2 regions of the Terrabacter sp. Soil810 genome follow, and region 2 is predicted to be linked to the other one. Evidence: predicted binding sites of a transcription regulator. Region 2 holds the regulator's gene; the other holds the start of a gene.

Region 1 (3,193 bases), on a different contig from region 2:
CGGGGCGCTGTGAGCGGTCGCCAGAACCGCGAGCGCGCCGCCGGCGGAGAGTCGCTCGTGGGCCGGGAGTGGACCGTCGAGGTCGGCCCCGTCGCCCACGGCGGTCACTGCGTGGCCCGGCACGAGGGGCAGGTCGTCTTCGTCCGCCACACGCTGCCCGGCGAGCGCGTCGTCGCGCGCGTCACCGAGGGGCGCGTCGGTGACAGCTTCGTCCGCGCCGATGCTGTCGACGTGCTCGAAGCAGCGCCCGGACGCGTCGAGGCCCCGTGCCCTTATGCCGTCCCGGGAGGCTGCGGCGGCTGCGACTTCCAGCACGCGTCGCTCGACACGCAGCGGGCGCTCAAGTCGGCCGTCGTGCGCGAGCAGTTCGCGCGCGTTGCCGGTCTCGACGTCGACGTCGACGTCCAACCGGTGCCCGGCGACGAGGCGGGCCTGCGGTGGCGCACCCGCGTCGAGTTCGCTGTCGACGGAGCCGGGAGGGCCGGGTTGCGCGGCCACCGGTCGCGTGACGTCGTGCCCGTCGACGACTGCCTGATCGCCACCCGCAGGGTCATCGACTCCGGGGTGCTCGACACCCAGTGGCCCGACCTCGAGTCGGTCGACGTCGTCGATGCCGTGCACCCCGAGGAGCCCGTGCTCGTCCCGCTGCCCGCGCCAGAGGGAGGGGGCGGCGGCGGTCTCGTCGGCGAGCTCGCTCGCGACGGGGACTGGGAGGGCGAGTACGTCGTCGCCGCGCGGGGCTTCTGGCAGGTGCACCCGGGTGCGGCCTCGACGTTCCTGACCCGCGTGACGACGCTGCTCGGGGCCGAGCCAGGCGACCGCGTCCTCGACCTCTACGCCGGGTCGGGACTGTTCACGATGCGCCTCGCTGAGCTCGTCGCGCCCGACGGCGTCGTCCTCGGCGTCGAGGGCGACCGCCGAGCCGTCGAGAACGGGTCGGCCAACACCGAGCACCTCGACAACGTCGAGTGGCGTGCCAACCGCGTCGACCGGGAGCTGCGCTGGCTCGTCGGACAGGACGTCACCGCCGACCTCGTGGTGCTCGACCCTCCCCGCACCGGCGCCGGCAAGGACGTCATGGGGCTGCTCGCGCAGATGGGCCCGCGCCGCGTCGTCTACGTCGCCTGCGACCCGTCGGCCCTGGCCCGAGACGTCAAGGCGGCCGGCACCCATGGCTACGACCTGGTCTCGCTCGAGGCCTGGGACGCCTTCCCGATGACCCACCACGTCGAGTGCATCGCCGTGCTGGAGCCACGAGGCGAGTCGACGCGACCTCAGGCCTGACGGCCGGGCGGTCCCCGCCCTGGGCGGGCTCCTCCTCCTCGTCGACGGGTCATCGGCGTGGTCCGTGGGCGCCACACGCTCACGGGCGAGCCGGTGTCAGGGGCGCCGCTCCATGCGGTGCTCGGGGGGCTCGTCGGGGGGCCAGTCGTCCGGGACGCCCATGTCGACGAATCCAGCCCGTTCATAGGACTTCCTCGCGGGCGTGTTGTCGCTGCGGACCATCAGGTAGGTCGTCCTGCCCTGAGCCGCCGCCCAGTCCGCGACCGCGTCGATGAGCCGGCCGGCGACACCCGTGCCTCGTGCAGCGGGGGCCACCCACATCGAGATGAGCTCGACCCACGCCTCGCCGACAGGTTGTCCGCTGACGACACCGAGATCTGTCGTCGCTTCGTGCGCCAGGAGCGTCAAGGGAACCAGGGTCAGGCGGGACTGCCAGCGCTCGGGCGGGGCGTCGACCCAGTCGGCATGTCGCGAACCGAAGGCCGCTGGAGACTCGGACAGCGAGGCCAGCCGCACCCTACGGAACCTCTCCCAGTCGGCGGGTCCGATCCGTGTGATGTCCACCTGGCGAACCTAGCAAGAGCCCTGCGGGGCCAGACGTCCGGAACCGGGCCTGGGTGGCCGTCGGTGCGCGTCTGCCACGACAGTGACTGTCGGTGGCTCGTACCAGTGTTCGATCATGGAGTTGGGGGGCGCCATCGAGAGCAGCGAGGTCGCTGGCGTGCTTGCGTTCCTCACCCAGATCCCTGCCGATGTCTTCGATGCGCTGGCGCCGGTCGCGCAGGCAGCCGTCGTGTGTCGCGTGGTGCCGGAGCGCCTGCGCACCCTCGACACGGCGAGCGCCGAGGCGGTCCTTGCCGTCGCGCAACGCGCGATGAACGTCCTCAGCGCCGTCCAGGACCTGGCCCTGGCCGCCTGCGTGCGCCGTGAGGAGCTCGATCTCGCAGACCTCGACGGGGACTGGGCCGACGGGTCCGAGTACCGCCCGTCGTCGGTGAAGATCGTCGCCTCCAGCGTCGCGCCCATCCTGCGTTCGACCCCCCGTGGCGCCGAGTCGCGGGTCTCGGATGCCCTCTGCCTCGTCGAGGACCTCCCGCGCACTCTGGCGTCCGCGCTCGACGGGCGGCTCACCCCGCGGCAGACCGGCGTCCTGGTGGACCGGGCCGGACTCGTCGCGGTCGATGGCCGCCCGGCCTTCGACGCCGTCGTCGTCGAGGGAGGCGGGGTGGAGTCGTTGACACCCGCTCGGCTCCGACGAGAGTGCGAGCGTGCCGCCATGGCGATCGACCCGGCGGCCGTTCATCGTCGATCGGAGCACGGTCTGCGTGACCGCTTCGTCCGGGTGGAGCCGGGACTCGACCCGGGTACGACGTGGTGGAAGGCCTCGCTGCCCGCGCGGGACTCGATGCAGGCGTGGGGTGCCGTCGACGAGCTGGCTCACGAGTACGTGCGCGCTGATCCTGCCCGTTCGATCGACCAGGCCCGGGCGGACGCCTTCCTCGACCTGCTGCTGGGCAGCGCTCAGGTGTCCACGACCGTCGAGCTGGTCGTGCCCACCTTCACCGACCCCGCGATGGACGATCAGCGCAGCGCTCCGCCCCAAGGTCATGGCCATGCTGTCCCAGACACCGCTTGCGCAGACCCTCCCTCCTCCATGCCGCTGGCTGACCTGCGTCCCGGCGCCCCGTCTCGTCAGCAGGGTCCGCCGTATGGCCCCAACCTGCCGGCATCGGTCGACGCCTGTTCCGACGACCTGGGACTCATCGCGGGTCCCCGGCTCGCGTCGGAGCACGCGATCGGGTCCGAGCTCTTCGAGCGCGAGAGACGATGGCGACCGCCGAACGTCGGCGTCCGACATCCACGGTTCGGCTGGATGCTCTCGGCGGTGCTGGCAGAGGTTCTGTCCGAC
Region 2 (3,193 bases):
GCGGCTACGCGACCTGCTGCCCGACGTGGCGGTCTGGGGTGAGGAGGTCGCCGCGCTCGGCCTCGCCGACACCCTCGTGCACAACGACCTCCACGCCAACAACGTCTTCGCCACGGTGGGTGGCATGCGCTTCTTCGACTTCGGCGACGCCGTGCTCGCCCACCCCCTGTCCGCGCTCTTCGTCCCGCTCAACGTGCTGCTCCACCGGTTCGAGGCAGCCCCCGACGACCCCCGGCTGAGACGGGTTGCCGACGCGGCGCTCGAGGTCTGGGGCGACGTCGTCCCCGTCACCTCGCTCCGGTCGGCCCTGCCGGCGGCGCTGCGGCTCGGTCGGCTCGGGCGTGCCGAGTCGTGGCTGCGGGTCACCGCGACGCTGACGCCGCCGGAGGCCGCTGAGTACGGCGACTCCGGCACGTGGTGGCTCGGTGCGCTCGGCGACGAACCGCCCCTGTCCTGAGGGCTACTCGGCCACCGAACGGGCCGATCGTGCCTCGGCACCCTCGGCGTCTCGCAGGTCCCACAGCTCCTTGGTCTGCACGCCCCAGTAGGTGGCGAAGAGCACGATGATGATGACCTCGGCGATGAGGATGAGGTGGTCGAAGCCGCTCACCGTGAGGGCCGCCAGCACGGTCACCGCGAGAGCGAGGGCCAACGCGACCGCGATGGCGATGTAGATGCGCTTGTAGGCGATCCCCCGCGCCGCGCCGCCGCCGGTCGCACCCTGGTGACGCTCCTCGGCGCGCAGCGCGCTGAAGACCATGACGGCGATGACCCCGGCCACCATGGTGCCCGCGGCGATGCCGTGGCTCAGCGCGATGAAGCGGTCGCGCAGCGCGAGGAAGAGGGTCAGCTCTGCGAGCAGCACGAGACCGCAGACCACCGAGACGACCACCGAGCGGACCGTGGGCCGCTCGGAGGGGTCGCGGGTCAGCGCGCCCCGCTTGAGCCAGGCGGCCACGACCGCCGCGACGACTGCGACGACGACGAGCGACCAGATGTTGTTGCGCACGGCCGCGGCGATCTCGGCCGGGCTCTGGGTGTACGCGTTCGGACCGCACCGGCCGTCAGGCACCGTCGGGACCATGGCGACGACGAAGGCCATGAAGCCCGAGAAGTTGAGCAGCACGTCCTCCTCGGGTGAGTGGCCCTTGTAGGCGATGAGGCTCGCGCCGAGCGCGCACAGCGAGCCGACGAAGACGGTCCTCGCGGGCGTGTAGTAGTAGGCGCTGATCGAGCCGAGCCAGCACGAGTGGTCGGTCTCCCACCACCACTGGTAGCCGACGGAGAGCAGCAGCATGAGGAGCAGCGCGATCATCGCTCCCCGGAGGTAACGGTAGGTGAAGACGACGTCTCGGGTACGGCCGGGTGCCATGGCGGTCTCCTTCGCAGGACTCACGGGTCAGAGTCTGTCGCCGCCCGGTCCGATACGCCTCCCGGACGACGTATGCCGCCGGCGCACACGGGCGCCGACGGCATACGTCGTCGGTGGCTGCGGGGAGGGGTCAGATGCGGCGCAGGACGGCCGTGACCTTGCCGAGGATCGTCGCGTGGTCGCCGTCGATGGGGGAGAAGTCGGCGTTGTGCGGCATGAGCCACACGTGACCGTCGGTGCGCTTGAACGTCTTGACCGTCGCCTCGTTGTCGAGCATGGCGGCCACCACGTCGCCGTTCTCGGCGTGCTGCTGCTGGCGCACGACGACCCAGTCGCCGTCGCAGATGGCGGCCTCGACCATCGAGTCACCGGTCACCTTGAGCAGGAAGAGGTCGCCTTCGCCGACGAGCTGCTTGGGCAGGGGGAAGACGTCCTCGACGACCTCCTCGGCGGTGATCGGCACACCGGCGGCGATCTGGCCGAGCACCGGGACGTAGGACGCTTCGGGCCGGGCGTCACCCGAGTCGGTCTCGGTGTCGTAGTGGTCGCCGCGCGGACGCGGTGTGGTGGCGTCGCCGCCGCGGTAGCCGAGCTCCTCGGCCTTGGCGTCGGGGGAGACGACCTCGAGGGCCCGCGGCCGGTTGGGGTCGCGGCGCAGGTAGCCCTTGGCGACGAGCGCGTTGAGCTGGTGCGAGACGCTCGACGGGCTGGCGAGCCCGACGGCGTCGCCGATCTCGCGCATGCTCGGCGGGTAGCCGCGACGGTCGACGGAGTTGCGGATGACCTCGAGCACCCGCCGCTGGCGGACGGTCAGACCGTCTCCGGTCTCGCGATCGGGAAGCTCGGTCACGCCCATGGTGTCCCCTTCGTCGGCTCGTCAGGCCGCTTCGTGACGCCGGGTGTGGGGCCAGTGTCAGTGGTGGCTGGTGAGGTCTGTGGTGTGAGGAAAGACTACGCAGTTCGAACACAGTTGCCAAACACCTGTTCGATGCGTGTCTCGACTTCATCGAACATACGTGCTACAACTCGTACAGACGTTCTATCGAACATGTGTTCGCCGGTTCAGGAGCAAGGGGAGGTCACCATGAGCGCCATCGTCCTCGAGGTCGTTCGTCAGCCGCACACCGAGGAGCCCGCGCGGTCGCAGGCGACCGGTCGGCCCCGCCTCGTCCTGGTCCCCACCGGCCCCGACGCAGCACGGGCGGCCCGGACGGCCCGCGCCACCCAACCGCCGATGCGGTTGACGCGGTTCGGTCGCCTCGTCGTGGCCCTCCTCGTCGCAGCGGTCGTGTCCGTCCTCGGCGTCGGCCTGGCCGGCCAGCTCGCGTCGGCCACGGGGGAGCCGCGCACCATCACGGTCCGCTCGGGACAGACGCTCTCGGGCATCGCGGCCCGCGAGCTGCCCGAGCTGACCACGTCCGAGGGCGTCGTCGAGCTGCAGATCGCCAACGGACTCAGCACCACCGCGATCCACTCCGGTCAACAGCTCGTCATCCCGGGTCGCTGACCCGAGCCCTCCCGGGGCCGGCCGATGACGTATGCCGTGTGCTCGGCTGCGCCCGGCCCGACCCCACCCGATCCGCCGCGTTGGCTCCACCTTCAGCGGCTGGCGGTAGCGGCGCTTCGACCCCGCCGTTCCTGCCCCGGACGCCGCACCCCTGAGGAGGGGGTGCGGCGTTCTGCTGTGCCGGTCGTCGTTGTGGGGCAAGGGCGCCCGGGTCGCGCCGCCTGCCCGCACCCCTGTGGATGATGCGCTCGCGGTCCCACGGGCCCGACCTAGCGTGGTGGCCCTCGGGAAGGGAGCACGGGATGCGCTACGAC

What was found. The regulator LexA, encoded in region 2, represses DNA repair genes until DNA is damaged. The targets are predictions, from matches to a motif close to TCGAACANNTGTTCGA.
Region 1: the regulator LexA is predicted to act here: its motif matches at 1,946-1,961, upstream of ASG96_RS12120 (HNH endonuclease signature motif containing protein).

What each region holds. Positions count from the first base shown of each region.
Region 1 is NZ_LMSW01000011.1:1,338,737-1,341,929, forward strand. Features, by position in the region: gene ASG96_RS12105 (APC family permease) at 1-13, shown strand, start outside; gene ASG96_RS12110 (class I SAM-dependent RNA methyltransferase) at 10-1,284, shown strand; gene ASG96_RS12115 (N-acetyltransferase) at 1,381-1,848, opposite strand; gene ASG96_RS12120 (HNH endonuclease signature motif containing protein) at 1,964-3,193, shown strand, end outside.
Region 2 is NZ_LMSW01000012.1:284,971-288,163, forward strand. Features, by position in the region: gene ASG96_RS16175 (phosphotransferase) at 1-457, shown strand, start outside; gene ASG96_RS16180 (hypothetical protein) at 461-1,372, opposite strand; gene lexA (transcriptional repressor LexA) at 1,503-2,228, opposite strand; gene ASG96_RS16190 (LysM peptidoglycan-binding domain-containing protein) at 2,457-2,879, shown strand; gene ASG96_RS16195 (hypothetical protein) at 3,182-3,193, shown strand, end outside.